3 regions of the Streptomyces sp. NPDC046727 genome follow, and region 1 is predicted to be linked to each of the others. Evidence: riboswitches for the same ligand, from Rfam matches in the RefSeq annotation. Region 1 holds a riboswitch; each other region holds the start of a gene.
The links. A riboswitch is a leader RNA that binds a small molecule or an ion and turns the genes downstream of it on or off. The one in region 1 is predicted to bind thiamine pyrophosphate.
Positions count from the first base shown of each region.

Region 2: it holds a riboswitch for thiamine pyrophosphate, as region 1 does, so the genes downstream of both, ABZ937_RS20440 (thiamine ABC transporter substrate-binding protein) here and thiC (phosphomethylpyrimidine synthase ThiC) in region 1, are expected to answer to the same signal.
Region 3: it holds a riboswitch for thiamine pyrophosphate, as region 1 does, so the genes downstream of both, thiO (glycine oxidase ThiO) here and thiC (phosphomethylpyrimidine synthase ThiC) in region 1, are expected to answer to the same signal.

Region 1 is NZ_JBEYYR010000023.1:85,685-95,980, forward strand. Features, by position in the region: gene ABZ937_RS26220 (IclR family transcriptional regulator C-terminal domain-containing protein) at 1-617, shown strand, start outside; gene ABZ937_RS26225 (SsgA family sporulation/cell division regulator) at 715-1,152, shown strand; gene ABZ937_RS26230 (YibE/F family protein) at 1,247-2,668, opposite strand; TPP riboswitch at 2,749-2,926, shown strand; gene thiC (phosphomethylpyrimidine synthase ThiC) at 2,919-4,703, shown strand; gene ABZ937_RS26240 (hypothetical protein) at 4,800-5,663, opposite strand; gene ABZ937_RS26245 (metallophosphoesterase) at 5,844-6,929, opposite strand; gene ABZ937_RS26250 (LacI family DNA-binding transcriptional regulator) at 7,194-8,306, opposite strand; gene hisC (histidinol-phosphate transaminase) at 8,759-9,838, shown strand; gene ABZ937_RS26260 (cyclophilin-like fold protein) at 9,852-10,229, opposite strand.
Region 2 is NZ_JBEYYR010000015.1:121,431-131,726, forward strand. Features, by position in the region: gene ABZ937_RS20410 (hypothetical protein) at 1-704, shown strand, start outside; gene ABZ937_RS20415 (VOC family protein) at 813-1,220, shown strand; gene ABZ937_RS20420 (LAETG motif-containing sortase-dependent surface protein) at 1,482-2,168, shown strand; gene ABZ937_RS20425 (maleylpyruvate isomerase family mycothiol-dependent enzyme) at 2,237-3,034, opposite strand; gene ABZ937_RS20430 (ABC transporter ATP-binding protein) at 3,058-4,077, opposite strand; gene ABZ937_RS20435 (iron ABC transporter permease) at 4,077-5,678, opposite strand; gene ABZ937_RS20440 (thiamine ABC transporter substrate-binding protein) at 5,717-6,790, opposite strand; TPP riboswitch at 6,863-6,971, opposite strand; gene rlmN (23S rRNA (adenine(2503)-C(2))-methyltransferase RlmN) at 6,995-8,101, opposite strand; gene ABZ937_RS20450 (oxidoreductase) at 8,261-9,055, opposite strand; gene ABZ937_RS20455 (hypothetical protein) at 9,364-9,921, shown strand; gene ABZ937_RS20460 (YtxH domain-containing protein) at 9,977-10,296, shown strand, end outside.
Region 3 is NZ_JBEYYR010000033.1:42,819-53,114, reverse strand. Features, by position in the region: gene ABZ937_RS32025 (Rv2175c family DNA-binding protein) at 102-467, opposite strand; gene ABZ937_RS32020 (FAD-dependent oxidoreductase) at 532-1,764, opposite strand; gene ABZ937_RS32015 (hypothetical protein) at 1,797-2,147, opposite strand; TPP riboswitch at 2,201-2,312, shown strand; gene thiO (glycine oxidase ThiO) at 2,310-3,488, shown strand; gene thiS (sulfur carrier protein ThiS) at 3,485-3,709, shown strand; gene ABZ937_RS32000 (thiazole synthase) at 3,713-4,507, shown strand; gene pknB (Stk1 family PASTA domain-containing Ser/Thr kinase) at 4,634-6,571, shown strand; gene ABZ937_RS31990 (deoxyribonuclease IV) at 6,628-7,506, shown strand; gene ABZ937_RS31985 (DUF4396 domain-containing protein) at 7,582-8,115, shown strand; gene ABZ937_RS31980 (sulfite oxidase-like oxidoreductase) at 8,128-8,760, opposite strand; gene bfr (bacterioferritin) at 8,934-9,437, shown strand; gene ABZ937_RS31970 ((2Fe-2S)-binding protein) at 9,459-9,683, opposite strand; gene ABZ937_RS31965 (class II 3-deoxy-7-phosphoheptulonate synthase) at 9,837-10,296, opposite strand, start outside.

The sequences.
Region 1 (10,296 bases):
TGTTGCGCACTCTGGTGCACGAGGGCTATCTGCGGCGGGAGAAGGGACTGTTCCACCTCGGCGACGCGACAGAGCGGCTGGCCCGCAGCGGAGCGCAGCAGAAACGTCGCAGCGCGGTGGCGGACACGCTTGCGCACTGGTGCGATTCCCTCGGTGTGCCGGTGTACTACGCGCTGTACCGGGACGGGGAGATCGAGGTCATGTGCGTCTCCGACTCCCGTCAGGCGCCCGCGGTCGAGGAGTGGGCGGACTTCCGCGAGACCGGCCATGCGCACGCGATCGGGCAGTGCCTGCTCTCCCAGCTGGACGAGGACGCGCGACGCGACCATCTCGCCCGGTATCCCGTGCAGCCCCTCACTCCGTACACCGTGCGGGACAACGACGCGCTGCTGCGCCGGCTGGCCCGGATGCGGCGGATGGAAACCGCGGTGGAGCGTCAGGAGTACGCGGTCGGGACGGTCTGCGCGGCGATCCCGATCACGGTCGGTACCACCGCGGCCACCATGGCCATCTCCCTCCCCGCCCATCAGGCGGACCGGCTGCTTCCCGCGGCCCAGCGGCTGCAGGCGGAGATCGGGCGGCACCTGGGGGCTCTCGCGCTCTCTATCAGTATCTGAAATCTTACTCCTTGTGATCTGCCGTGTACGTTCAGCAAGATTTGACCACGGTCAGAGGGATCAATCCCGGCCAGTCGATGTCATATCGGGGTAGGCGATGCGCGAGTCCGTACAAGCAGAAGTCATGATGAGCTTTCTCGTGTCGGAGGATCTCTCCTTCCGTATCCCGGTGGAGTTGTGCTACGAGACAAGTGATCCCTATGCCGTGCGGCTCACCTTTCATCTGCCCGGTGATGCCCCGGTGACCTGGGCCTTCGGGCGGGAGCTGCTGATCGACGGGGTCGGCCGCCCGTGCGGGGAGGGCGATGTGCGCATCGCCCCCGCCGATTCCGAGGTGCTGGGCGAGGTGCTGATCCGGCTTCAGGTCGGTGGCGACCAGGCCCTGTTCCGCTCGTCGGCGCCACCGCTCGTGGCCTTCCTCGACCGCACGGACAAGCTCGTGCCGCTCGGTCAGGAGGGTGCGCTCGCTGATTTCGACGCCCATCTCGACGAGGCTCTGGACCGCATCCTGGCCGAGGAGCAGAGCGCCGGCTGAAGCGTTACGGCAAGTGACACTGGACGCTCCGCCGTGCCACGTGGAACCGTGCAGGAACGCTTCTGCAGGGGGCGGGCGCCCGCCCCCGCCGCACTCACCGCTTCCGGCGCCGCCCCCGCCCGCCCCGCGCGGGCGCGGGCTGGGCCCCGGCCGGCGCCCTGCCGTCCGGGCCGGGCCGGTCGGCCGACACGACCAGCGCGGCCAGCGCCGTGGTGACCGGGACCGAGGCGACCAGACCGATCGAGCCCACCAGCGTGCGCACGATCTCCTCGGCCACCAGCTCGCTGTTGGCCACGGTCCCGACGCTGCTCTGCGCGATCGAGAACAGCAGCAGGAGCGGCAGCGCGGCACCGGCGTAGGCGAGCACGAGCGTGTTGACCACGGACGCGATGTGGTCGCGGCCGATGCGGATGCCCGCCCGGTACAGCCCGCGCCAGCCCATCGAGGGGTTGGCCTCGTGCAGTTCCCAGACCGCCGACGTCTGGGTCACCGTCACATCGTCCAGGACGCCGAGCGAACCGATGATGACGCCGGCCAGCAGCAGACCGCTCATGTCGATCGACGGGTACAGGCCGTGGATCAGGCCGGTGTTGTCGTCCGTGTTGCCGGTCAGCGCGGCCCAGCCGATGAACAGTGAGCCGAGCACACCGATCAGCAGGAGCGAGATCAGCGTGCCGAGCACCGCCACCGACGTACGGGCCGACAGTCCGTGACACATGTACAGCGCGATCAGCATGATGGCGCTCGATCCGACCACGGCCACCACCAGCGGGTTCGCCCCCTGCAGGATCGCCGGCAGGATGAACAGCGTCAGCACCAGGAAGCTCACGGCCAGCGCGATCAGCGCCATGACACCACGCAGCCGGCCCACCACGACCACGGCCACGGCGAAGATCCCCGCGAGCAGCGACATGGGGAACTGCCGGTTCACATCGGTCACCGCGTACTGCAGTTCCTTGGGGGCCGAGGGCTCGTAGGCGACCACGACCTTCTCGCCCTGGTGCAGTTGCCGCGACTGGTCAGGTTGCACGACCTCGGTGAAGGTACGGCCCTTGTCCTTGCCGGTGTCGACCCGGACGGTCGCTTTCTTGCAGGTGCCGTTGGCCTCCTGCTGCGCCGATGTGCCTTCGGCGGTGGAGGTGTCCCCGGTCGGGGGGACGCCGGAGGCGTTCACCGACTTGCAGCTGACCTCTACGACCCGGGTGACCGTTGCCTGCTGGGTCTGCCGGTCGAAGCCGACGCCGGTGCGCTTGTGCGACGGTGCCTCTCCGGGCCAGAGCACCACGAGCCCGACCAGGACCGCCGCGGTGAAGGGGACCAGGATCGCGGCGATGACCTTGCGCAGGTGCTTGGAGACGGGGGCGGCGGGGCCGTGACTGTGAGTGTGGCCGTGCGAGTGCCCCGGCCCGTGCCCAGGTTCACGGCCGCCCTCAGGGGCTCCGTGGCCGTGTCCGACGCCTTCGCCCGAGCCCGCTCGGCGGAGCGGCTCGGGCGGCTGGTGGGGGTACTGCTCCATCCTGGTCACCGCCCGATCATCGCAAGAACGGTGGGGGCCCACTGTTCACCGCGCCACAAATAACGCTAGCGTGGAGGCACCTTTGCACACGCGGGAGCTCGGAGCACCGGGCTGAGAGGGCGCTGACCTCCGTAGACGCGATGTTTCACGTGGAACGAGCGATGTTCCACAGGAAACGTCGGCAGACGGAATCCGCTGCGTCGACCGCCGAACCTGTTACCGGGTAATGCCGGCGTAGGGAGTAGGTCTCATGACCAACAAGGACGCACGCACGCCTGCCTCCGTTCAGGACGAGAAGTCCCAGGAGGCCGGGAAGTCCATCGGCTGGCACAAGGCGTACGTCGAGGGCTCGCGCCCCGACATGCGGGTGCCGGTCCGCCAGGTGCACCTCACCAACGGGCAGTCGGTCACGCTGTACGACACATCGGGCCCGTACACCGATCCACTCGTCGACACGGACGTCCGCAGGGGCCTGGCGCCGCTGCGGGACAACTGGATCATCGCCCGCGGCGACACCGAGGAGTACGCGGGCCGTCCGGTTCGTCCCGAGGACGACGGGATCAAGCACACCTCGCCGCGCGGCGGGCTGCGGAACCTGGACGCGGTCTTCCCCGGACGCCCGCGCCAGCCGCGACGGGGTCGCGGTGGCCAGGCGGTGACGCAGCTCGCGTACGCCCGCCGAGGCGAGATCACGCCGGAGATGGAGTACGTGGCCATCCGGGAGAACGTTTCGCCCGAGGTGGTCCGCGAGGAGATCGCGGCGGGCCGGGCCGTGCTCCCGGCCAACGTCAACCACCCGGAGATCGAGCCGATGATCATCGGCAAGCGGTTCCTGGTGAAGGTGAACGCCAACATCGGCAACTCCGCGGTGACGTCCTCCATCGAGGAGGAGGTCGAGAAGATGACCTGGGCGACCCGCTGGGGCGCCGACACGGTCATGGACCTGTCCACCGGCCGGAACATCCACACCACCCGCGAGTGGGTCCTGCGCAACTCCCCCGTGCCCATCGGCACGGTGCCGCTCTACCAGGCCCTGGAGAAGGTCGACGGCAGGGCCGAGGACCTGACCTGGGAGATCTACAAGGACACCGTCATCGAGCAGGCCGAGCAGGGCGTGGACTACATGACCGTCCACGCGGGCGTCCGGCTGCCGTACGTCCCGCTCACCGCCAACCGCAAGACCGGCATCGTCTCGCGTGGCGGCTCGATCATGGCCGCGTGGTGCCTGGCGCACCACAAGGAATCGTTCCTGTACGAGAACTTCGAAGAGCTGTGCGAGATTCTCGCCGCTTACGACGTCACGTACTCGCTGGGCGACGGCCTGCGCCCGGGCTCGATCGCGGACGCCAACGACGAGGCGCAGTGCGCGGAGTTGAAGACGCTCGGGGAACTCAACCGCATCGCCAAGCGTTTCAACGTACAGACGATGATCGAGGGCCCCGGGCACGTCCCGATGCACAAGATCAAGGAGAACATCGACCTTCAGCAGGAGATCTGCGATGAAGCTCCGTTCTATACGCTCGGCCCGCTGACCACGGACATCGCGCCGGCGTACGACCACATCACCTCCGGCATCGGTGCCGCGATGATCGCCTGGTGGGGCACGGCGATGCTCTGCTACGTCACGCCCAAGGAGCACCTGGGCCTGCCCAACCGGGACGACGTCAAGACCGGCGTCATCACCTACAAGATCGCCGCGCACGCCGCGGACCTCGCCAAGGGGCACCCCGGCGCGCAGGAGTGGGACGACGCGCTGTCCGACGCCCGCTTCGAGTTCCGGTGGGAGGACCAGTTCAACCTCGCCCTGGACCCGGACACGGCACGGGAGTTCCACGACGAGACCCTGCCGGCCGAGCCCGCCAAGACGGCCCACTTCTGCTCCATGTGCGGTCCGAAGTTCTGCAGCATGAAGATCTCGCAGGACATCCGGCGGGAGCACGGTGGCAGCCGGGCCGAGATCGAGCAGGGCATGGCACAGAAGTCGAAGGAGTTCGCGGCTGCCGGCAACCGGGTGTATCTGCCGATCGCCGACTGACTCGCGCACGGTGAACTCGCCGCGCCGGCCGTCCCGTAGGCGGGCGGCTGGGGCGGCACGGGGGCATGAGACGGGGCTGCTCGGAGCAGGGCCCGGTCACTCGGGCCGGTGCTCCGGGCCGCCGAAGTCGGGGCTCGTGTAGTCGGGGCTGGTGTAGTTCGGGCGGCCGGACGCGGCGCCGTCGTCGGGGCTGCTGAAGCCTGGGCGGCCGTAGCCCAGGCGCGGTATGCGACCGGTCGGGGCGGGTGGGGCCGTGTGGCGCACGGCGGTGGGGCCGGGCTCGGCCAGTGCCTCCCGGAGGAACGGCAGGATGCCGCGCTCCAGCAGAGCGTTCCGCCATGCCTCCCGGGCCCTGGCCAGCTCCTCGTGCGCCGTGTCCCGTGCCCGGGCGTCCGCCGGATCGCTGTTGCGCAGGGCGGTGAGCAGCAGCCCGACGGCCGCGACGAGGATCGCCGCCGCGGTGATGGCACCGAACACCCAGCCGGTGGTGAGCATGGTCCGGGCGAGGGTGTGCCCGGGGTCCAGCATCTTCAGGATGTAGCCGACGAGCAAGAAGATCATCGCGGCCGTTCCGGAGAGGACGGGAGCCAGGACGGCGATGACCGCGATGGCGCCCGCGCCGGTGCTCTCGGCGGCTTCGCCGAGGGTGGTGGCGAGGTCCGCGGCGGCCGGATCCGGGGCGAGGGCATCGGAGTTGTCGGCCGCGGGCGGGACGGACAGCGCCGGGTGGCGCAGCTCGTCGCGGACCCTGACGTAGTGCTGGTACTCGGCCGCCGCGGCTGCCGTGATCAGGGCGGAGGCGTTGAGCGCCATGGTGCGCAGTTGTTCGGCGTTGAGCCGCTGTCCGACAGCGGCCAGTTCCGGTCGGTGTGGTGCGGAGCGCAGCGCCTCATCGAGGAGCCGCTCGAATTCCTGGCGGTCCTCGCTCTGCAGGTGCTGCGGAACGCTGTTCATGTGCATCCCCCGATGCTCCGTAGGGCTTGGGGCTCGCACGCCGGCGAGCCGTCGGGCAGAAACGGAGGGGAGCCTGCTACGGATAAGCCGATGGTAGAGCCGTGACGGCGCACGGTGACAGGGGTTGCCGGAAATTGCGTGCCGACCTGGGTGTACGCAGCCGGAGGGCGCCTGCCCGCGGAACGGTCAGATATCCAGGGGGAGTTGCCGGACCAGTAGCTTTCCGGCCATGGTCACGCCGCCGTCCATGGCGATGGCGAGCCCGTCGGCGTAGATGTGCGGTCCCTCGACGACCGGGCCGGTTCCCTCCTCGCCGTCCTCGGAGCCGACTTCGCCGAGGAGGTAGGGAATGGGGCTGTGCCCGTGAACGACCCGGGTGCCGCCGTACGTATCGAGGAGGGAGCGCACGGCGTCGGCGCCGCCCTCGTCCCGGAAGGAGAAGCGCTTGGTGAACTTGCGGAACAAATCCCAGACCTCGTCCGCGTCGTTGCGGGTCAGAGTCTCGCGGACGGTGTCGTTGACCGCTTCGATGGAGTCGCCGTAGTCGAGATAGGCGGTCGTGTCGGAGTGGATGAGCAGATAGCCGTCGACCTCCTCGACGGCGTCGAGGCGGGCCATCCACTGCAGATGGTGGTCCTGGAGGCGGTCCATGTCGGTCTTCTGGCCGCCGTTGAGCAGCCAGGCCGCCTGGAAGGTGGCGGTGCCCGCGCCGGAGTTGACGGGCGTGTCGCCGAACCGCTTGGCGCCGAGCAGCAGCAGCTCGTGGTTGCCCATGAGGGCCTTGCAGTAGCCGCCTGCCGCGGCGGCCTCGGCGGACAGCCGCATGACCAGGTCGATGACACCGATGCCGTCCGGGCCGCGGTCGGTGAAGTCGCCGAGGAACCACAGCCGGGTGGTGCCCGCGCACCACTGGCCCGAGGCGTCGATCAGGCCCTGCGCCCGCAGGGCGGCCACCAGCTCGTCCAGGTAGCCGTGGACGTCGCCGACGACGTAGAGCGGTCCGGGCCCGGTCGCGGGCTGCGGTGCCGGGGAGGCGGGGGCAGGGGCGGGCTCGACGGGGACCTGGAGGGTGTCGCCGCGGTTGATGACGGGCAGGTCGCGCTGGGTGGGGGTGTAGCCCTCGGGGTACGCCTCGTCGGCGGCCGGGACGGCGTTGCCGGGGTGGACGCTACGGACGTACGGACCGGTCTCGTGGACGTACGCGGGTACCCGGAAGTCGCGCAGCGTCGCCGTCCGCTCCGCCTCGGGTCCCTGACCGGCCCCCTGAGTCATCAGACCCCTCCACCATCGCGCCGCATCTGAACCGCTTCGGACTGCCTGGTCGCAGCGGTCCGCGGTGTCGTGGGCCCATCATAGGAATGCGCGTCGCGCCGTGTGATGACCCAGGGGTGGTGAATCGGAACAAGACTCCAGTTCACCGCGGCTTTCGCCCCGTTTGGGCAGATGTTCGACCAGCTGTCGGCCGGCCGAGCCCTCGGCCGGCCGGTCTCCGTGCCGCACCGGCCGGGCCCGTACCGGCCGATGCGGCGAGCGGCGCTACTTGTCGTCCGGTGTCCGCGGCGGGCTGACCGTCGTGCGCGGGGACCGCCGCTGCGAGGAGGTGCGCACGATCAGTTCGGTCGGTATCACCTGCTCGACCGGCTGGTCGGACTCGACGCCCTCGATGGCGTCGATGAGGAGCTGGACGACGGCGGTGCCGATGCGGCGCGGCTTCAGCGAGAGCGTGGTGATGGGCGGCTCGGTACTGGCGTACACGGTGGACTCGCTGCAGCACACCAGCAGCAGGTCGTCGGGGACGCGGAGGCCGTAGCGGCGGGCGGCGGCGAGCAGGTCGGTGCCGTTGGGGTCGAACAGCCCGTAGACCGCGTCGGGCCGGTCGGGGCGGGCGAGCAGCCGGTCGGCGGCGACGGCGCCCGCGCACGGGTCGTGCGCCGGGTAGGCCTCGTAGACCGGGTCCTGGCCGACCCGGTCGCACCAGCGCAGGTAGGCGGTGGTCGACAGGTGGGTGTACGTGTCCGTCGAGGTGCCCGTGAGCAGGCCGATGCGGCGGGCGCCGGCGTCGGCGAGGTGGTCGAGGATGCCGAGCACGGCGGCCTCGTGGTCGTTGTCGACCCAGGCGGTGACGGGGAGGGAGCCGGCCGGGCGGCCGTCGGAGACGACGGGCAGGCCCTGCCGGACGAGTTCGCTGACCACCGGGTCCTGGTCGGAGGGGTCGATGACGACCGTGCCGTCCAGGGCGACGTTGGACCAGACGTCATGGCGGGAGGTCGCGGGGAGAATGACCAGGGCGTAGCCGCGGGCGAGCGCGGCCGAGGTGGCGGCCCGGGCCATCTCGGCGAAGTATGCGAACTCCGTGAAGGTGAAAGGTTCATCCCCGTACGTCGTCACGGTCAGGCCGATCAGACCCGACTTGCCGGTACGGAGGGTGCGGGCGGCGGCCGAGGGTCGGTACCCCAGCCGGTCGGCGACCTCGCGGACATGGCGCCGGGTGGCATCCGGGAGCCGGCCCTTGCCGTTGAGAGCGTCGGACACGGTCGTGATGGAGACCCCGGCGGCGGCGGCGACGTCTCTGATGCCCGCCCGACCCGGCCGGCTGCCTCGACGTGAGGTTTCCGCGCGGCTCACCTGGTGCTTCCCTGCTGCTGTCATGGCGAGCCGATAGTAGGGCTCATGCGGTGGGGTAGTGCGGACGCATATGCACGCGTTGACAGGCACGTTTCTGCATGGTCATGGGGGGTCAACCTCCTTGGAATGAAAGGAAGTTGACTGCTTCAATAGTAAGACGTGACTTGTCAACGCGTGTGGGCCTGCCAAGTGCCCGATGTCTCGAAGAGGTCTCAACTCACCTTCACGGGGGATGCGCGCCACGGCGCAAGCCACCGGCGCGTAGATATATGTACGGCGCGCCCCCCGAAACGTACGCCTTCGTACGGTGATGCCCTTGATGCCGGTGGGAGTGCGGGACGCAGCTCGTCCTGGGAGGGTGCCCGCACTCCTGGCCCTCACGCACCTGTACGCAGCGGCGCCGAATCCTCATAAGGTGAGGAGTATTGGAAGCCGGCGGTGTCGACGGGTCGCCGGTGGTCGTGAGGAGGACTGCGGTGAGCGAGACGAGCCCCAAGCTGCGCGCCGAGCTGGAGGGTATCCCCACCTACAAGCCGGGCAAGCCGGCCGCGGCCGGCGGTCCGGTCGCCTACAAGCTGTCTTCCAACGAGAACCCGTACCCGCCGCTGCCGGGTGTGCTGGAGAGCGTGTCGGCAGCGGCCTGTGACTTCAACCGCTACCCGGACATGGCCTGCACCGGGCTGATGAACGAGCTGTCCGAGCGCTTCGGCGTGCCGCTCTCCCACCTGGCCACCGGGACCGGTTCGGTGGGTGTCGCCCAGCAGCTGATCCAGGCCACCAGCGGCCCCGGTGACGAGGTGATCTACGCCTGGCGGTCCTTCGAGGCGTACCCGATCATCACGCAGATCAGCGGGGCCCGGTCGGTGCAGGTGCCGCTCACGCCGGGCGATGTGCACGACCTGGACGCGATGGCGGAGGCGATCACCGACCGGACGCGGCTGATCTTTGTCTGCAACCCCAACAACCCGACCGGCACGGTGGTGCGGCGGGCCGAGCTGGAGCGGTTCCTGGACCGGGTGCCCAGCGATGTGCTGGTGGTCCTGGACGAGGCATACCGGGAGTTCATCCGCGACCCCGAGGTGCCCGACGGCGTCGAGCTGTACCGGAAGCGGCCCAACGTCTGTGTGCTGCGGACCTTCTCCAAGGCGTACGGGCTGGCCGGGCTGCGCGTCGGTTTCGCGATCGCCCATGAGCCGGTGGCGGCGGCGCTGCGCAAGACCGCGGTGCCGTTCGGGGTGAGCCAGCTCGCGCAGGAAGCGGCGATCGCCTCGCTGCGGGCCGAGGACGAGCTGCTGGGCCGGGTCGGCTCGCTGGTGTGCGAGCGCACGCGCGTGGTCGACGCGCTGCGGGCCCAGGGCTGGACGGTGCCGGAGACGCAGGCCAACTTCGTGTGGCTGCGGCTGGGGGAGCGTACGGTCGCGTTCGCGCAGGCCTGTGAGCAGCACGGTGTGGTGGTCCGGCCGTTCCCGGGCGAGGGTGTGCGGGTGACGGTCGGAGAGGCCGAGGCGAACGACATCTTCCTGAAGGTGGCGGAGGCGTTCCACAAGGGCCTGTAGCCCGGCGGGAGCGCTACTCGTCGATCAGTTCCACGCGGATGGGGTCGCCGTCTCGTACGGTCGCCAGGAGGCGAGCGTCCCCATCCAGGCTGCCGAGGACGTTGCACGGGCTCGCGAGGCGGCACTCGTCACCTCGCGAGATCGGCGTGGGCCCGTAGGGGAGGGCGAGTGCGTCGCCGTCCGTCCAGAAGGCCACCGTGCCGGGCTCCACGATCTGACGGGCGTCCGTTTCACGGGAAACAGAGACGCCTGTGTCGAAATACACCTCCTCACCCCATGTGTGCGCGGTCGAAACAAGAGGCAGCGCCTTGGCGAGGGCCTGTGCGGTCGGGGTGCTTGCGTCGAGGGTCGCGGTGATGTTGCCCGCGGGCCAGGAAATGCGTATCTGCATGGCGCGCAATTCAACAAGATGTTGAAGTCGCTGCCAAGGTCTTGACGGGAAGGCAGAGGGGGGACCC
Region 2 (10,296 bases), on a different contig from region 1:
CCGCGGCCGGCCCTGCCGCCGGGGCGGCTCCCGTCCCGGAGCAGGACGGCACCCCGCCGGCGCCGGGCGGCAGGGCCGACCCCGACCCCCCGCTCCCGGACGCCGACCGGACCACCCTCCGCTCTCCCCTCCAGACCCCGGCCGACTTCCCCTGGGGCGTGGCCCTCCTCACCGCCGGCCTCGCCGTGCAGGCCTACGCCGGCCGTTCCGCCCCCGCCCCCTCCCTCGCCGTGCTCCTCGGCTGGCTCCTCACCGGCACCGGGATCGTCCTGGCCTCCCCCGGCCTCACCCACCTCTGCGGCCGGCTCCTCCAGTGCAGCCGCCCGGGTGCGCTCCGGCTGCTCGCCGGGCGGGGCCTCATGTCGGAGGCCGCCCGGATCGGCCGCCCCCTCGGCGTGGTCTGCGCGGTGGCGTCCGCCGGGTACGCCATGACCGTCCTGTACGACGGCTCGGCCCGCGCCCTCGGCCCGCTGTCCTTCCTCGCCGCGCTCGTCGTCGCCGGCTCCACCGTGGCCACCCTCCTCACCGCGGCCGTGGAGGCCCGCCAGTGCCGCGCCGACACCACCGCCGCGCTGCTCCGCCTCGGCGCGCCCGCCCCCGTGCTGCGCATGGCCGCCGCCGTCCGCGCGCTCGCCCTGCTGGCCCTGTTCGGCCCGCTCACCCTGGGGATCGCCGCGCTGTCCGCCCTCCCCCTGGCCGGCTGACGGACGAGCCGCGAAAAAGTTCCGCGGTCACCGATGAGTCCGCGGCGGGGCGCCGGTCTACCCACCGAACGCGATGAACCGCGCACGACCCCGACGGGAGAGGCCCGCATGTACCAGCAGATGATCTTCGTGAACCTGCCCGTGAACGACCTCGACGCCTCGAAGAAGTTCTTCACGGAGCTCGGCTACTCGATCAACCCGCAGTTCAGCGACGAGAAGGCCGCCTCCGTGGTGATCAGCGACACCATCGTCGCGATGCTGCTGACCAAGCCGTTCTACGCGACCTTCACCAAGAAGGAGATCGCCGACGCGACGACCACCAGCGAGGTGCTGGTCTGTCTGAGCGCCGAGAGCCGGGAGAAGGTGGACGAGCTGGTCGACAAGGCGATCGCGGCCGGCGGCACGGCCAGCGGCGAGACCCAGGACCACGGCTTCATGTACGGCCGCGCCTTCGACGACCTCGACGGCCACACCTGGGAGATCATGTGGATGGACCCGGCGGCCGTCCAGGGCTGACCCCACGACTCGACACCGGCACGGCCCGCACGCCCGGTTCCGCGTGCGGGCCGTCGGTATGACCGGCCGTACCGGTGAAACGTCCGGGTGGTTAATAAGCGGGCAAAGTCAACGACCGTTGACGGCATATGCGTTGACACTTCTTACGGAGCACTTATAAACCTGTGAGCCTCCCGGGGTTGCTGGGGCCTCGCCTCATCCTCCGCCCCAACTCCCCCGCCACCCCCCGCAATTGCACTCTGTAAAGGACAAACGTTGTCCATGACTCGCCGTAGCGTACGCCGTGCCGCGCATCTCCTGGGTGTCGCCTCCGGGTCGACGGCGCTGGTGCTGGGCCTGTCCGGCTCCGCTCTCGCGTGCAGCATCAAGGACTTCTCCGCCGAAGCCAAGTGCGACGGCGACAAGGGCGTCATCGTCGTCACCGACACGGACCCCTCCGCCAAGGACGCCACCGTCACCGTCTTCCTCAAGGGCGTCGGCGGCATCGAGACCAAGGTCGGCGAGCAGCCGGTCAAGGGGTCGAAGGAGGGCACCCGGATCACCTTCGCGGAGGACTGGAAGCCGAACGCCACCTACCGGGTCCACGTCAAGGCCGACAAGGCCGTCGACGAGGACATCCAGCCCGACCTGGTGACCCCCTCCACCGCCTGCAAGACCGAGAGCCAGACCCCGACGCCGTCGGCCAGCACGACGCCGTCCCCGTCCCCGTCCAAGGCGGCGCCGGCCGAGCCGGCGACCCCGGCCCCGTCGGCCTCCGAGTCCAGCTCCGCCCCGGCGGGCACCTCGGACAACGCGCCGTCCCCGGCCGCCGGTGACTCCAACCTCGCCGAGACCGGCGCCGACTCCAACACCGGCCTGATCGCCGGGCTCGCGGCGGCCCTGGTCGTCGTCGGCGGTGGCGCGGTCTGGTTCGGCATGCGCCGCCGTGGGGCGAGCCGCAACGGCTGACGCCTCACCCGCACAACGCGCCGCGGCCCGTCCCCCTATCCCCAGGGGACGGGCCGCGGTCGCATGCGTCAGCCGAACGTGGTCCGCTCCAGCCAGAACTCCAGCAGCTCCCGGTCACCGAGCACCTCCAGGCCGGGGCCGTCCGGCGGCAGTCGACGGTAGAAGGCGAGCAGCACCGAGGTGAGCGGGCCGCGCAGGGCGACGGTGGCCTTCTCGTGGCCGCGCCGCCAGCTCATCCCGTCCTCGCCCAGTTCGACGAGCCACTCGGCGTTCAAGGCGGGTTCGGTGTCGGTGGCGTGCAGATGGATCGAGCGGTGCGGCCCGCGCAGGTCCCTCGCCGCGTCGTGCGGCGCGTTGTGCTGCACCCACTCCACCAGCTGCAGCCACTCGTCCAGCACGTCCGCCGCGATGTCCGGTGCCACCTCGTAGGGCAGTCCGGCGGCGAGCGTGGCGTCGGCCCGGTGGACGGTGATCTCGCAGACCATGCGGCGGGCCCAGAAGCCGGCGTTCAGCACCCCGGCCCAGCCCCACACCCGGGTGTCGGGGCCGGCCTCCCGGAGGGCGCCGACGACCAGCTCGCCGGTGTCCGCGAGCCACTGGTCCAGGGCCGCCGCGTCACCGCGCTTCTCCGGCCCGCCGGCCAGCGGAACGTCTTCCTCGGGGATGTTCTCCTGGGCCCGGCCGCGCACGACGGCGTCCACCCAGCGCAGGGCGCCGCCCACGTGCCGGACCAGCTCCTCCAGCGACCAGTCGGGGCAGGTCGGCACGGTCGCGGACAGATCGGCACCGGAGGTCACCACGGCCCGCAACTGTGCGACCTGGTGGGCGATTTCCCGGCAGTAGCGGTCATGCGCGAGCGGAGGCATGCCCCCAGCGTACGGGCGGGTGCTCAGTCGAGCACGACGATTTCGGCCACGTCGAACTCGACGCCGACCGAGGCGCCCGGCTCCGGCGCGTCCCGGAGCGTACAGGCCGCCTCAAGGCGCGGGCCGTCCGCCGGCTGGAGGTGGACGGCCACATGGGTGCCCCGGAAGGTGCGGGCGGTCACCGTGCAGGGCAGGCCCTGGTCGGCCGGCACCAGCCGGACCCCGGCGGGCCGGACGAGAACCGTACGGCCGCCCTGCGCGGAGCCGTCGGGCACCGGCAGCTTCCCCCACGGGCTGTCGGCGGCCGTACCGGCGACGGTCGCCGGGACCACGTTCTCGAAGCCGAGGAAGCGGGCCACGAACGCGTCGGCGGGCCGCTGCCACACCTCGATGGGCGTCCCGGACTGCGCGATCCGCCCGTCCCGCATCACCACCACCCGGTCGGCCAGTGCGAACGCCTCGCCCTGGTCGTGGGTGACGGCGAGCACGGTCGTCCCCAACCGGCCGAACAACTCCCGCAGTTCGACCACCAGGCGCTCCCGCAGCGAGCGGTCCAGCTGGCCGAGCGGCTCGTCCAGCATGAGCAGCCGGGGCCGGGGCGCGAGCGCCCGGGCGAGGGCCACCCGCTGCTGCTCGCCGCCGGACAGGGAGGCCACGGCCCGCCGGGCGGCCCCCGGCAGCCCGACCAGTTCCAGCAACTGCCCGACCTCGGTGCCCCGTTCGCCCTTGGCGACGCCGTGCATGCGCAGCCCGAACGCCACGTTCGCGCCGACGTCCCGCTGCGGGAACAGCTGGTGGTCCTGGAACATCAGCCCGACGCCCCGCCTGTGCGCGGGTACGCCCGTCTGGTCCCGGCCGTCGAGCAGCACCCGTCCGCCGGACAGGGGCTGGAGCCCGGCCACGGCCCGCAGCAGCGTCGACTTGCCGCTGCCGCTGGGTCCGAGGACGCACACCACCTCGTGCTCGGCGACCTCCAGGCCGACGGCGTCGAGCACGGCCCGCCCGCCGAAGCGCACGGTCGCGGCGTCCAGGCTCAGCAGCATCAGAACTCCCCCGTCCGGTCGGTGCGCAACCGCTCCAGGAGCAGCAGAGCGGCGGCGCACACCACCATCAGAATGGTCGAAAGGGCCATCGCCTGGCCGTAGTTGAGATCGCCGGGGCGGCTGAGCAGCCGGGCCACGGCGACCGGCAGGGTCGGGTTGTCCGGCCTCGCGATGAACACGGTCGCGCCGAACTCCCCCAGCGACACGGCGAACGCGAACCCGGCGGCGACCAGCAGCGCGCGCCGCACCAGCGGCAGGTCCACCTCCCGCCACACCCGCCAGGGCCCGGCCCCGAGCACGGCGGCGGCCTCCCTGAGGCGTACGTCCACCGCGCGCAGCACGGGCAGCATGGTCCGTACGACGAAGGGGGCGCCGACCAGCGCCTGGGCGAGCGGCACCAGGATCCACGACTGGCGCAGGTCCAGCGGCGGCTTGTCGAGGGCGATCAGGAAGCCGAAGCCGACGGTCACGGCGGAGACGCCGAGCGGCAGCATCAGCAGCGCGTCGAAACCGCGCACCAGGCGGCCCGCGTCCCGGCGGGCCAGCGCGGCGGCGGCGAGCCCTCCGATCACCACGGCGATGGCGGTGGCGGCGACGGCGTACTCCAGCGAGGTCCACACGGCGTGCAGGGGCGCCACCAGGAACGTACCGCCGTCCGCGTCGGCCAGCGCCCGGTAGTAGCCGAAGCCGGGCGCGTCGAGCGAGCGGCGGACGAGGACGGCGAGCGGCAGGACCAGCAGCAGGGCGATGGTGCCGAGGACCCCGGCGAGCAGCGCCCACTGCCCGGCGCCGCGCGGCCGGCGGGCGGTGACGGAGGCGTCCACCAGCCTCAGGGCGGTCTCCCGGCGCCGTACCGTCCAGGCGTGCACGGCGAGGATCGCGCCGACCGCGACGAACTGGACGAGGGTGAGGACGGCGGCCGTGGACAGGTCGAAGACCTCGGAGGTCTGCCGGTAGATCTCCACTTCGAGGGTGGAGAAGGTGGGCCCGCCGAGGATCTGCACGACGCCGAAGGAGGTGAAGGTGAACAGGAACACCATCAGCGCGGCGGCGGCCACGGCGGGCGCGAGCGCGGGCAGGGTCACCTTCCGCCAGGCCGTCAGCGGCGAGGCGCCCAGCATCCGCGCGGCCTCCTCCTGCCGGGGGTCGAGCTGGGCCCACAGCCCGCCGACGGTCCGTACGACGACCGCGTAGTTGAAGAAGACGTGGGCGAGCAGGATCGCCCACACCGTGGTGTCCAGCCGTACTCCCCACACCTCGTCCAGCAGGCCGCCCCGGCCGACCAGCGCCAGGAAGGCGCTGCCGGCGACGACGGTCGGGAGGACGAAGGGGACCGTGACCACGGCCCGCAGCAGCCGCTTGCCCGGGAAGTCGAGGCGGGCGAAGACATGCGCGGCGGGCAGCGCGAGGAGCAGGGTCAGCGCGGTGGAGGCGAGCGCCTGCCAGGTGGTGAACCACAGCACGTGCCTCAGGTCCGGCTGGGTGACGACGTCCGCGATCCGCCCGAACTGCCAGGCGCCGTCCGCCTTCAGCCCGCGCGCGACGATCGCGGCCACGGGCCAGGCGAAGAACAGCGCGAAGAACGCGACGGGCAGGGCCATGAGCCCGAGCCGCGCCGCGTTTCCCCGCCGGGTGCCGGCTACTTCAGTACGAGCGAGGTCCACGACTTGACCCACTGGTCGCGGTTGGCGGCGATCTTGTCCGGGGCCATGGTCTCGGGATCCTTGGCGGCCGGCCCGTACTCGGTGAAGTCGGCGGGCACGGCGGCCCCCTTCACGACCGGGTACACGAACATGTTCAGCGGCATGTCCTGCTGGAACTCCTTGGAGAGCAGGAAGTCGATGAACGCCTTGCCGCCCTCGGTGTTCTTCGCGTTGCTCAGCAGCCCGGCGAACTCGATCTGCCGGAAGCAGGTGCCGGTCGCGACGCCGGTCGGGGCGGTGCTGGGCCGCTTCTTGGCGTAGATCACCTCGGCGGGCGGGGAGGAGGCGTACGACACCACGAGCGGCCGGTCGCCGCCGGCCTTCTTCCCCTCGGACGAGCCGGAGAACTCCTGGCGGTAGGCCTGTTCCCAGCCGTCGACGACCTTGACGCCGTTGTCCTTGAGCTTCTTCCAGTAGCCCTGCCAGCCCTCGTCGCCGAACTGCGCCGCGCTGCCGAGCAGGAAGCCGAGGCCGGGCGAGGAGGCGGCCGCGTTCTCGGTGACGAGGAGGTTCTTGTACGCGGGCTTGGCGAGGTCGGCGAAGGACTGCGGCGGGGTCAGCTTGTGCTCGCTGAACCAGGCCTTGTCGTAGTTGACGCAGATGTCGCCGTAGTCGACCGGGGTGACCCTGTGCTTGTCCTTGTCGAGCTGGTAGGCGGCCCCGACCGTGCCGAGCCCCTTCGCCTCGTAGGACTGGAACAGCCCGTTGTCGAGAGCCCTGGACAGCAGGGTGTTGTCGACGCCGAAGAAGACGTCGCCCTGCGGGTTGTCCTTGGTGAGGATGGCCTTGTTGACGGCCTGCCCGGCGTCGCCGGTCGGCAGGACCCTGACCTTGTACCCGGACTGCTTCTCGAAGTCCTTGAGCACGTTCTTGGACACGAACCACGAGTCGTGGCTGACGAGGGTCACGGTCTTGGAGTCCGCGGAGCCCTTGCCGTCCGTCGATCCGCACGCGGACAAGGTGATCAGGCCGAGGCCGACCGCCGCAGCCACGAGGGTCTTGGTGTGCATGTGAGTGTCCTCCTGGGGTTGGCCAGGAAGAACGCGGCCCTGCCCGGGACGGACCCGGGCAGGGCGCAACAGCATGAGTGATGACCGAACTTCCTACCCAGAATGACCTGGGCGAGGTTCAGAGGGTCTGCGGCCCTGTCCGCCGCACTCTCAGCGCTGTGGCGCTCCCCTGTCGGAATATGAAGATATGTGGACCCGGTCAGATTACCGCTCGGTGGCCGCGAGCTGACCGCAGGCTCCGTCGATCTCCTGACCGCGGGTGTCCCGGATGGTGACGGGCACCCCGTGCGCGGCGATGGCCTCGACGAACGCCTTCTCGTCCTCGGGCCGCGACGCGGTCCACTTGGACCCCGGAGTCGGGTTCAGCGGAATGAGGTTGACGTGCACGGGCTTGCCCTTGAGCAGCCGCCCGAGCCGGTCCCCCCGCCACGCCTGGTCGTTGATGTCCCGGATGAGCGCGTACTCGATGGACAGCCGGCGACCGCTCTTCTCGGTGTACTCGAACCCGGCGTCCAGCACCTCGCGCACCTTCCACCGCGTGTTCACGGGGACGAGGGTGTCGCGCAGCTCGTCGTCGGGGGCGTGCAGGGAGATCGCGAGCCGGCACTTGAAGCCCTCGTCGGCGAACCGGTGGATGGCCGGCACGAGCCCGACGGTCGAGACCGTGATCCCTCGCTGCGAGAGCCCGAGGCCGTCGGGCGCGGGATCGGTGAGGGCCCGGATGGCACCCACGACCCGGTTGTAGTTGGCGAGCGGCTCGCCCATGCCCATGAAGACGATGTTGGACAGTCGCGCGGGCCCGCCCGGCACCTCGCCGTCCCGCAGGGCCCGCATGCCGTCGACGATCTGGTGGACGATCTCGGCGGTGGACAGATTCCGGTCCAGCCCCGCCTGCCCGGTCGCGCAGAACGGGCAGTTCATCCCGCATCCGGCCTGCGAGCTGATGCACATGGTGACCCGGTCCGGATACCGCATCAGCACGGACTCGACCAGCGTGCCGTCGAACAGCCGCCACAGCGTCTTGCGGGTGGTCCCCTCGTCGGTGGACAGATGCCGGACGACGGTCATCAGCTCCGGGAACAGGGCTTCCTGGAGCTTGGCACGCGAACCGGCGGGAATGTCGGTCCACTGCTCCGGGTCGTGCGCGTACCGCGCGAAGTAGTGCTGCGAGAGCTGCTTGGCACGGAACGGCTTCTCACCGATCCCGGCCACCGCGTCCTTGCGCTCGGCGGGCGTGAGGTCGGCGAGATGCCGCGGCGGCTTCTTGGCTCCGCGCGGGGCGACGAAAGTGAGTTCTCCGGGCTTAGGCATGGCTGTACCAGTGTCGCAGATCCACATGGGTGACCTGGAGCTGTCGCTCCGGACGACTGTCATCGGTGGTCGTCACCCTGTAGGACCAGGTCACGGCGCCATCTTTCGATCCCTACCGCCCGGCGCTCGGCAACCGGGTGTGCAGGCAGGGGCAAGAGATCACAATGTCTTGACCTGGCCGCCATCGATGGTGAACTCGGCTCCTGTGATGTTGCCGGCGAGCGGGGAGGCGAGGAAGAGAGCCAGATCGGCGACTTCGTGAGCTTCGGTGACGCGTCCTGTGGAGATGCCCATGCTCTGCGGCACGACCGCATCGATGGCTTCCTGCGCGGTGGTGCCGGCCTGGGCTGCCGTGGCATCGGCGAAGCCGCCCGGCGCGGTCCAGAAGGGAGTGCGAACCGGCCCCGGGGCGATCGCGTTGACCCGGACGCCTCGCGGTGCGAACTCCTCGGACAGCGACTTTGTCAGGCTGCTCAGCCCGGCCTTGGCCGCGGAGTAGTCCACGACCATGGGGAAGGGTAGACGCGCGTTGATGGAGCTGATGTTGATGATGGAACCCCCGTCCACGGCCAGCAGGTGAGGAAGCGCAGCGCGGCTGGCCCGGACCGCGCTGAACAGGGTCATGTCGAAGATCCGTTGCCACTCGGCGTCGTCGATGTCCAGGAAGCTCGGACGGGGCGTCGCGGTACCCACATTGTTGACCAGGACGTCGACCCTGCCGTACTGGTCCACCGCGTGTCGGACGAGTGCGCCCGGTCCGTCTGCGGTGGACAGGTCGACCGGGACTGCTGTGACGCCGTACTTCTCGTGGAGCCCTTTGAGCTCGGGAGTAATGCTCCGGCTGCCGACGGTGACATGTGCGCTTTCACGGGCGAACGCATCGGCGATGGCGAGGCCGATGCCCTTGCTCGCTCCGGTGACGACGGCGACCCTGCCCTTGAGCTGGAGGTCCATGGCGGTCCTTTTCCGGGTTGGTCACCCCCTGTATCGAGGGTAGGCAGAACCGGCGCCGCCGGCTCAGGCGGGCAGCAGATCGGGTTGTCGGCGGGACGATGCCGCTCCTCGGCATCCACGTCGAGGGCAGTCTGTTGCTGGGGCCGCTCATGCTCGTCGTCGGGCGAGGGACTCGACACGACCTGCCCTCGATCGGATGGGCCGCTGCCGCCGTTGGGTGGCGCGCTGAACCCCGTTTTGGCCGCAACACCAGGGGCATACGGGTACCAAGTGGTGCATAACGGGCAGATCAAGGGGGCTCGACCGCAATGTCAACAGGGACACTTCTGGCAATTATCATCCCCGTCGTAGTGGTGATCGCTCTCGTCGCCACGGCAGCCTTCTTGTACATGCGCCGCCGCCACCTACGCGAACGCTTCGGCCCCGAGTACGAACGAACAGTCGAGGGCGCTGACAACAGATTGGCCGCCGAGCGTGAGCTCAGTGCGCGGGAGAGGCGCCATGACTCTCTCGACATCAAGCCGCTGTCCAGCAGCGTGCGGGAACGGTACGCCCGGGACTGGACCAGCGTGCAGGACGAGTTCGTGGACCGGCCCAACGATGCCGTGCATGACGCCGACCGTCTGGTCACCTCTCTGATGCACGAGCGCGGCTACCCGACCGGGGAATTCGAGCAGCGCGTGAAGGATCTTTCAGTCGAGCATGGCCGCACGCTGGAGCACTATCGGGCCGCACACGAGATCGACGCACTCAGCGTCCAGCACAAGGCCACGACCGAGCAACTGCGCGGCGCCATGGTGCACTACCGCGAGCTCTTCGACGAACTGCTCTCCGACGGTGGTCAGCCTCGCCACGCCCGGGCCTGAACCCGCTCACCACCGCATGCCGACAGATCTTGAAGGACGAAGGGATGGAGGAGACATGGAACGCGAACACGCGCCGGGCCCCGAGAGGGGACTGTCCACCGAAGACCTGGCCCAGCCCCGCGCCGGCAGCAGGGGTGAACCGCGGGCGCAGTCCGAAGCGCCTGTCTACCCCGGCGAGAGCACAGCCCCGCCTCAAGAGACTGCCGAAGGGCAGGGGCGTGAGGCTGCCGCAGTACCGGACGACGAGAGTCTTCACCTCCTCGCGCCGGAGGAAGAGGAGCATCTCCGGGAGCGGTGGCAGGAGATCCAGAACGAGTTCATCGACGACCCCCAGGACGCCGTACACACGGCCGACTCCCTGGTCGCCGACGTCAT
Region 3 (10,296 bases), on a different contig from region 1:
TCCCGCAGGGGCGGACCGGCCGGCTCCTCGGGGCCCACCAGGACGATGTCGCCGGGGCGCAGGTGGTGGGGGCCGCACGCCACCTCCTGGTGCGGGTCGGCTCAGACGGCGAGCGCCTGGGCGCGGCGCTTCACCTCCGTGCCGCGATTCTCGCTCAGGGCCTGCGCGGGGGTGCCGGGCAGGGTCGGGTCGGGGGTGAAGAGCCACTCGATCATCTCTTCGACCGTGAAGCCGTCGTCCCGCAGGAGCGTCAGGGTCCCGGACAGGCCCTTGACGACCTTGTCCCCGTCGATGAAGGCGGCGGGGACGTGCAGCGCCCGGTTCTCACCTCGGCGTACGGCGATGAGCTGGCCCTCCTTGACCAGCTGCCGCACACGTGTCACCTCGACGTCGAGCATCTCGGCGATGTCGGGGAGGGTGAGCCAGGCGGGGACGAGAGCATCAATCTTTGCGTCAATCTCGGTCACGGGAACTAGCCTGCCATCCCCCACTGACAGTCGGAAGTCAGGCAGGTCCAGGTGGGAGGGTGTGCTAGTCCGCCGTGGCGTCCTTCAGGGGCCGTGCCGGGTCCGCCAGGGCCTCGGGATCCATGGCGCGGCCCGCCTCGATCAGGCGGCGGCCCTGGGCCAGGTCGCGGGGGCGGCCCACCGCCAGGAGGGCCACCAGGCGGTCCTCGCGCAGCCAGCACACCGTCCAGGACGGGCCCTGCGGGTCGCCGCGCCAGACCAGGCGGTCGGCAGCGGGGTGGTGGCCGGCGTACTGCACGAAGCGGCCGAACTGCTCGGACCAGAAGTACGGCACCGGGTCGTAGACCACGTCGGTCTCGCCGAGGATGTTCGCGGCGACCGTGCGCGGCCCCTGCAGGGCGTTGTCCCAGTGGTGGACGAGGAGCCGCTCGCCGTAGCGGGCCGACGGGAACGACGCGCAGTCGCCGACGGCGTACACGTCCGGCAGGGAGGTGCGCAGACGGGCGTCGGCGAGGACCTCGCCGTGCGCGCCCAGCTCGATGCCGGAGCCCGCGAGCCAGGCGGTGGCGGGGCGGGCGCCGATACCGACGACGACCGCGCCCGCGGGCAGCCGGGCGCCGTCGGCGAGCACCACCTCGCCGGGCTCGACGCGCTCCACGCGCGCGTGCAGGCGCAGCTGAGCGCCCGCGTCGGCGTACCAGGCGGCCATGGGTGCGGCGACCTCGGCGGGCAGGGCGCCGGCCAGCGGGCGTTCGGCGGCCTCCACGACGGTCACCGCGCAGCCGGCCTCGCGGGCGGCGGTGGCGAACTCGGCGCCGATCCAGCCGGCGCCCACGACCACGATGTCGTGCTGCCGGGCGAGCACGGGCCGCAGCCGTTCGGCGTCGTCCAGGGTGCGCAGCAGATGCACACCGGGCACGCCCTCGGTGCCGGGCAGGGTGATCGGTTCGGCGCCGGTGGCGAGGACCAGGACGTCGTACGGCACCGGACCGGCCTCGGTGTCCAGCTCGTGCGCGGCGGGCCTGAGGCCCCGCACCTCGCAGCCGAGCCGCAGCTCGACCCCGAGGGACTCGAAGTCCACGTCGAAGGCGGAGTCCTCGGCCTTGCCGAGCAGCACGGCCTTCGACAGCGGCGGCCGGTCGTACGGCTGGTGCGGCTCGGCGCCGATGACGGTCACGGGGCCCGGAAAGCCCCGCTCCCGCAGGGCGACCGCGGTCTGCACCCCGGCCATGCCCGCGCCGACGACGACCACGCGCCGCCCCGGTGACGTGCCCTCTTGCGCTGTCTGCTCGCTCACCCGATCACCATAGACAATTGATGATCCGTCAGTCAGGGGGCGTGCTCGGTGACCTGCTCCACAACGCTCGTCCCGGAGCCGGGCTGGGACTCCCACTCCCAGGTCTCGTCGAGCCGCACGCGCCCGTCCGGCAGTTCCGTGACGGTGGACATGCAGTGCCCCGAGGAGGTCGAGCCGTCGGTCTTCAGCTGGACGTAGCGGAAGTCGAGCCGGTCGCCCTCGCGGGTGCCGACCAGATGACCGCGCACGACGTCGCCGCCGGCGTACTCGGCCCAGATCCCGCCGTCCTTCTCGTGGTACGCGAACCGGGTGCGGGTGCCCACCTGACCTGGGGCTTGGTCCGCCACGGGGGCGAGGATCAGTCCGTCGAGCGACCGGGCCATGAAGCAGGGCTCCCTTACGGGTGAGGAGGGGGGCGGGCTAGGGTGGCCACCGTACAAGCACTCGCGGGAGCCCGGACGCACCGGGCTGAGAGGGAGGCTGGCGGCCTCCGACCGTACGAACCTGATCCGGGTCATGCCGGCGAAGGGAGGGGCTGGACGCCCATGTCGTCACGTACGTCCGACGTCCTCGTCATCGGGGGCGGAATCATCGGCCTGGTCACGGCCTGGCGCGCGGCGCAGCGCGGGTTCGCCACGGCCGTGGTGGACCCCGAGCCCGGGGGCGGGGCCGCGCAGGTCGCGGCCGGGATGCTGGCCGCGGTCACCGAACTGCACTACGGCGAGGAGACCCTGCTCGCCCTGAACTTGCAGTCGGCCCGCCGCTACCCGGAGTTCGCGGCCGAGCTGACCGAACTGACCGGGCACGACCTCGGCTACCGCCGCTGCGGCACCCTCGCCGTCGCGCTCGACGCCGACGACCGCGCCCACCTGCGCGAACTGCACGCGCTGCAGCAGCGCTCGGGCCTGGAGTCGGAGTGGCTGTCCGGGCGGGACTGCCGGCGCCTTGAGCCGATGCTCGCGCCGGGGGTGCGCGGCGGGCTGCGGGTCGACGGCGACCACCAGATCGACCCGCGCCGGCTGGCGGCGGCCCTGGTGGCCGCGTGCGAGCGGTCCGGGGTGGTGTTCCACCGCGACTGGGCCGAGCGGCTGGACGTGGCGGGGGACCGTGCCGTCGGGGTCACCACGGCGGACGGCACCGCGCTGCGCGCCGAGCAGGTGGTGCTCGCGGCCGGGAGCCTGAGCGGGCGGCTCACGGGCGTGCCGGACGAGCTGCTGCCCCCGGTGCGGCCGGTCAAGGGGCAGGTGCTGCGGCTGACCGTGCCGCGCCGGTACGCGCCGTTCCTGAGCCGGACCGTGCGGGCCGTGGTGCGCGGCAGCCATGTCTACCTGGTGCCCCGGGAGAACGGCGAACTGGTCGTCGGCGCCACCAGCGAGGAGCTGGGCTGGGACACGACGGTCACCGCCGGGGGCGTGTACGAGCTGCTGCGCGACGCCCACGAGCTGGTGCCCGGCATCACCGAGCTGCCGCTCACCGAGACCCGGGCCGGGCTGCGCCCCGGCTCCCCCGACAACGCGCCGCTGCTCGGCCCGTCCGGCCTGGCCGGGCTGCTGCTGGCCACCGGGCACTACCGCAACGGGGTGCTGCTCACCCCGGTCACCGGAGACGTGCTGGCGCACGCGCTGGTCACCGGTGAACTCCCCGAGGAGGCACGCCCGTTCACCCCGCGGCGGTTCGGCGCCGCGCTCATGCACACGACGGACAAGCTGGAGCAGCCCGCATGAACCTCTCCGCCAACCTCTCCGTCACCGTCTCCGTCAACGGCGAACCCCGCCAGGTCGCGCCCGGCACCGCGCTGGACGCGCTGGTGCGGACCCTGACCGCGGCACCGCGCGGGGTGGCCGCCGCCGTCAACGAGACCGTCGTCCCGCGCGGGCAGTGGGCGACGACCGCCCTCGCCGACGGCGACCGGGTCGAAGTCCTCACCGCCGTGCAGGGGGGCTGAGCCATGGCCGACGATCCCCTGGTCCTCGGTGGGCTGACCTTCTCGTCCCGGCTGATCATGGGCACGGGCGGGGCGCCCAGCCTGGAGGTGCTGGAGCGGGCGCTGGTCGCCTCCGGCACGGAACTGACGACGGTCGCGATGCGCCGGGTGGACCCCTCCGTGCACGGTTCGGTGCTGTCGGTGCTGGAGCAGCTCGGCATCCGGGTGCTGCCGAACACGGCGGGCTGTTTCACCGCGGGTGAGGCCGTGCTGACCGCCCGGCTGGCCCGGGAGGCGCTCGGTACCGACCTGATCAAGCTGGAGGTCATCGCCGACGAGCGGACGCTGCTGCCGGACCCGGTGGAGCTGCTGGAGGCGGCGGAGACGCTGGTCGACGACGGCTTCACGGTGCTGCCGTACACGAACGACGACCCTGTGCTCGCGCGCAAGCTGGAGGACGTGGGGTGCGCCGCCGTGATGCCGCTCGGCTCCCCGATCGGGTCCGGGCTGGGCATCCGCAACCCCCACAACTTCCAGCTGATCGTGGAGCACGCGCGCGTGCCGGTGATCCTTGACGCGGGGGCCGGTACGGCGTCGGACGCGGCGCTCGCGATGGAGCTGGGGTGCGCTGGGGTGATGCTCGCCTCCGCGGTGACGCGGGCGCAGGAGCCGGAGCGGATGGCTGCCGCGATGCGGCTTGCCGTGGAGGGGGGCCGGTTGGCCCGGCTGGCCGGGCGGATCCCCCGTCGGTATCTCGCGGAGGCGTCGTCTCCCGCGGAGGGCTTGGCCGTGCTGGATCCTGAGCGTCCTGCGTTCTGATTCCCGTGGGGCCCCCGCCGTCGGCGGCCGCGGGTTTGTGCGAAGCGTCACAGGTCGGCTTCAGTCCCGGTGCTATCAGGGACGAACGGGCAGGGCTGTCGGTCGGTCCTCGTAGACTCCCCTCTCGTGGATACGACCCTTCAGGACCCCCTCGTCGGGCAGGTGCTCGACGGCCGCTACCGCGTCGACGCGCGCATCGCGGCCGGCGGGATGGCCACGGTCTACCGGGCCCTGGACACCCGCCTGGACCGCGTGCTCGCGCTGAAGGTGATGCACCCGACACTCGCGGCCGACGGGTCCTTCGTCGAGCGGTTCATCCGGGAGGCGAAGTCCGTCGCCCGGCTCGACCACCCCAACGTGGTGCAGGTCTTCGACCAGGGCACCGACGGGTCGTACGTCTACCTGGCGATGGAGTACATCGCCGGCTGCACCCTGCGGGACGTGCTGCGGGAGCGGGGCGCCCTGCAGCCGCGGGCCGCGCTGGACATCCTGGAGCCGGTGCTCGCCGCGCTCGGCGCCGCGCACCGGGCCGGGTTCGTGCACCGCGACATGAAGCCCGAGAACGTGCTGATAGGGGACGACGGCCGGGTGAAGGTCGCCGACTTCGGGCTGGTGCGCTCCGTGGACACGGTGACCAGCACCACGGGTGCCGTCCTCGGGACCGTGTCCTATCTCGCGCCCGAGCAGATCGAGCAGGGCACCACCGACCCGCGCGTCGACGTGTACGCGTGCGGGGTGGTCCTGTACGAGATGCTGACGGGCACGAAGCCGCACTCCGGGGACTCCCCGGCCCAGGTGCTCTACAAGCACCTCCACGAGGACGTGCCGCCGCCCTCGGCGCTCGTGCCGGGGCTGCCGTACGAGCTGGACGAGCTGGTGGCGTCGGCGACCGCGCGCCACCCGGACATCCGGCCGCACGACGCCGTGGCGCTCCTCTCCGAGGTGCGCGAGGCCCGTCGGCCGCTGACCGACGAGCAGCTGGACACACTGCCGCCGCAGGCGCTGACCGCGGCGCACGACAACGCCGAGGACCGCACGAGCGTGATCCCGCGCGCGCTGACCGTGCCCCGGCCGCTGCCCGTGAACGAGGACGTCCCGGCACAGGCCGCAGGCGACGGCACCGACCGCACCGCCCGCTTCCAGAGCCCGCCCGTGCCGCCCCGCCGGCGCCCGGCGCGGCCCCCGCGCGCCGTGCTGGCGATGCTCGCCGCCGTGCTCGTGGTGCTCGGCGTGGGCGTCGGGATCTGGTACATCAACTCCGGCCAGTTCACCAAGGTGCCGCCGCTGCTGGCGAAGACCGAGGCACAGGCGAAGGAGCGGCTGGACGCGGCCGGGCTCGACGTCGGGCAGGTCAAGCGCGCCTACAGCGACACCGTCGAGCGGGGCACGGTGATCGGCAGCGACCCGGCGCCCGGCGCGCGGATCCGGGACCACGACTCGGTGACGCTGACCGTGTCGCTGGGCCCGGAGACGGTGAACGTGCCGAACGTGCGGGGGCAGACGCTCGCGAAGGCGCGGGCGCGGCTGAAGGCGGACGGCCTGGAGCCGGGCATGGTCACCCGCGAGTTCAGCGAGGACGTCCCCAGGGGCTCGGTGATCGGGACGACGCCGGACGCGGGCACCAAGCGGCACGCGGGCTCGGCGATCGCCCTGGTCGTCAGCAAGGGCAGCCCGATCGACGTGCCGGACGTCACCGGCGACGACCTGGACAGCGCGAAGCAGGAGCTGACGGACGCCGGGCTGAAGGTGAAGGTCGCCACCGCGCGGGTCAACTCCGAGTACGACAAGGGCAAGGTCGCCGCGCAGAGCCCGGGCGACGGGAGCGAGGCCGCCGAGGGCGACACGGTGACGCTGACGCTGTCCAAGGGCCCGGAGATGGTCGAGGTCCCGGACGTGGTCGGCGACAGCGTGGACGACGCCCACGAGGCACTGGAGGGCGCGGGCTTCAAGGTGGACGAGGACCGCGGGCTGCTCGGGCTGTTCGGCGACACCGTGAAGGAGCAGTCGGTGGACGGCGGCGACACGGCACCCAAGGGGTCGACGATCACGATCACCATCCGGTGACCGGAGTCACCGGGGACCGCGGTTCGGGCACCGGGCGGGCATGACACCCTGAACGGGTGAGTCCGCTTTACTCCTCCCTCCCCCGCAACCCCGTCGGCGGCCATGTGCCCGTGGCCGGCGGCCTGCACTCCGTCGGGCTGTCGTACGCCCACGATCTGAAGGCCGAGACCGTGCAGGTCTTCGTCGCCAACCCGCGCGGCTGGGCCACGCCCGCCGGGAACCCGCGGCAGGACGAGGCCTTCCGCGCGGCGTGCGCCGAGCAGTCGATCCCGGCGTACGTGCACGCCCCGTACCTGATCAACTTCGGCTCGCACACCGAGGCGACCGTGGAGAAGTCGGTGGAGTCGCTCAGGCACTCGCTGCGGCGCGGGCGGGAGATCGGCGCGCTGGGTGTGGTCGTGCACACCGGGAGCGCGACCGGCGGGCGGGCCCGGGAGGTGGCGCTGAAGCAGGTGCGCGCGCACATGCTGCCGCTGCTGGACGAGCTGATCCACGACGACGACCCGTTCCTGCTCCTGGAGTCCACCGCCGGACAGGGCGCCTCGCTGTGCTCGCGGACCTGGGACTTCGGGCCGTACTTCGAGGCGCTGGACGCCCACCCGAAGCTGGGCGTGTGCCTGGACACCTGCCACATCTTCGCGGCGGGGCACGACCTGACCGGGCCGAGCGGCATGCACCAGACCCTCGACCTGCTGGTCGACACCGTCGGCGAGGGCCGGCTGAAGCTGATCCACGCCAACGACTCCAAGGATGTGGTGGGCGCCCACAAGGACCGGCACGCGAACATCGGCGCCGGCCATATCGGCGAGGACCCGTTCCGGGCGCTCATGACCCACCCCGCGACCGAGGGCGTCCCGCTGATCATCGAGACGCCGGGCGGCAAGGAGGGGCACGCGGCGGATGTGGAGCGGCTGAAAAAACTGCGCGACGGATAACCACTTGGGGAATACCCCTGGGGGGTATACGGTTCTTGCTGGGCGCAGGAGCCGTTACCTGACATGGGGGCAGTCATGCAGCACGAAGCACACGCAGAGCACACAGAGCACGCTCACCACCACGAAGCACACGCTCACCACCACGGCGCGCACGCGCACCACCACGCGTCCGCCGCCACCTGGCCCATGGCCGCCCAGGCCACCCTGCACTGCCTCACCGGCTGCGCCATCGGCGAGGTGCTCGGCATGGTCATCGGCACGGCGTTCGGGTGGGGGAACCTGCCGACGATGATCACGGCGATCGTGCTGGCCTTCTTCTTCGGCTACTCGCTCACCCTGCGCGGGGTACTCAAGGCGGGCGTCGACTTCCGTAGCGCCTTCCGGGTGGCACTGGCCGCGGACACCCTGTCCATCGCCGTGATGGAGCTGATCGACAACGGCGTGATCCTGGTCTGGCCGTCCGCGATGGACGCCATGCTGGGCGACGCGCTGTTCTGGATCTCGCTCGCGGCCTCGCTCGTGCTCGCCTTCGTCGTGACCACCCCGGTCAACAAGTGGATGATCGGTCGGGGCAAGGGCCACGCGGCGGTGCACCAGTACCACCACTGAGCAGGCCGGGAATCAGAGCTCGGGGCCGTCCCCGGGCTCTTCCTGGTAGGAGTAGCGCTGCTCCTTCCAGGGGTCACCGATGTTGTGGTAGCCGCGCTCCTCCCAGAAGCCGCGGCGGTCGGTGGTCATGTACTCCACACCCCGGACCCATTTGGGGCCCTTCCAGGCGTACAGGTGGGGGACGATCAGGCGGACCGGGAAGCCGTGCTCGGCGGTGAGCAGTTCGCCGTCCTTGTGGGTGGCGAAGATCGTACGGTCGGAGGCGAAGTCCGACAGGCGCAGATTCGAGCTGAAGCCGTACTCCGCCCAGACCATCACATGGGTGACATCCGGCGCCGGCGGGGCCAGGTCCAGGATCGCGCGGGCCGGGATTCCGCCCCACTCCGCGCCGATCATGCTGAACTTCGTCACGCAGTGCAGATCGGCCACCACGGTGGTGTACGGCAGGGCCGTGAACTCCTCGTGGCTCCAGGTCCGCTTGTCACCGTCCGCGGTGGCACCGAAGACCCGGAACTCCCAGCGCTCGGGCCGGAACTTCGGGACGGGACCGTAGTGCGTGACCGGCCAGCCACGCTGGAGCCGCTGACCCGGCGGAAGCTCGGACCCTGCCGCTGCCCCAGACTCTCGCTCCACCGGATGACCCATGTATCCATCCTGACAGACCTTGGGCGGTACCCTTGACCACCCTCCGACGAATCGGACAACTAGGGTAAGCCAGCACTTACTTACTAAGTATGCACTTACTGGACGATCTTCACGGGCGGTGCGATCATGCGGCGCTATCGACTGATGCCAGTTGCCCGGAAGGAGTCCATCGCATGCAAGGCGACCCCGAGGTCATCGAACTGCTCAACGAACAGCTGACCGCCGAGCTGACCGCGATCAACCAGTACTTCCTGCACTCCAAGCTCCAGGACCACAAGGGGTGGGTGAAGCTCGCCGAGTACACGCGGGCCGAGTCGTTCGACGAGATGCGGCACGCGGAGCTGCTCACCGACCGCATCCTGCTGCTGGACGGCCTGCCGAACTACCAGCGGCTGTTCCACGTCCAGGTCGGGCAGACGGTGACCGAGATGTTCCAGGCCGACCGGCAGATCGAGGTCGAGGCCATCGACCGGCTGCGCCGGGGCATCCAGCTGATGCGGGAGAAGAACGACATCACATCGGCGAACATCTTCGAGGCCATCCTGGCCGACGAGGAGCACCACATCGACTACCTGGACACCCAGCTGGAACTCGTGGACAAGCTGGGCGAGGCGCTCTACCTCTCGACCGTGATCGAGCAGAGCCAGCCCGACGCGTCGGGACCGGGCGCGCACTGAGCGGCTTCGGGCCCAGAGCGGCTAGGCCGCGTCGTCCAGCCGTTCGAGAGCCGGGGCGTGCCGGTTGATCAGCTCCCGGCGGGGGCAGGCGCCCCGGCCGAGGAGGGCCTGGATCCGGCGCACGCACGACCCGCAGTCCGTGCCCGCCTTGGAGGCGGAGGCTATCTGGCGCGGGGTGCAGGCGCCGTTCTCCGCGTGCTGCTTGACCTGGGCCTCGGTGATGCCGAAGCAGCTGCAGACATACACGCGGATTCACCTCCCGACGGGATCGTTGATTCTCCTGCCATCCCGCTTTCCGGTGAGGCAAACCTAACCTTACCCATCCCACGGCACGCGCAAAAGTGGGTGGGGCGCGGATCGGATGTGATCCGCGCCCCAGGGTGGCTCAGCGGTTCCCGGTCACTGGTCCCGGTACATCTCGGCCACGAGGAACGCCAGGTCCAGCGACTGGCTGCGGTTCAGCCGCGGGTCGCAGGCCGTCTCGTAGCGCTGGTGCAGGTCGTCGACGAAGATCTCGTCGCCGCCGCCCACGCACTCCGTGACGTCGTCGCCGGTCAGCTCCACGTGGATGCCGCCCGGGTGGGTGCCGAGCGCCTTGTGGACCTCGAAGAAGCCCTTGACCTCGTCCAGCACGTCGTCGAAGCGGCGGGTCTTGTGCCCGGAGGCCGCCTCGAAGGTGTTGCCGTGCATCGGGTCGGTCACCCAGGCCACCGTCGCACCGGACGCCGTGACCTTCTCGACCAGCTCGGGGAGCTTGTCGCGGATCTTGTCGGCGCCCATGCGGACGATGAAGGTCAGCCGGCCGGGCTCCCGCTCGGGGTCGAGGCGGTCGATGTACTGCAGCGCCTCCTCGGCCGTG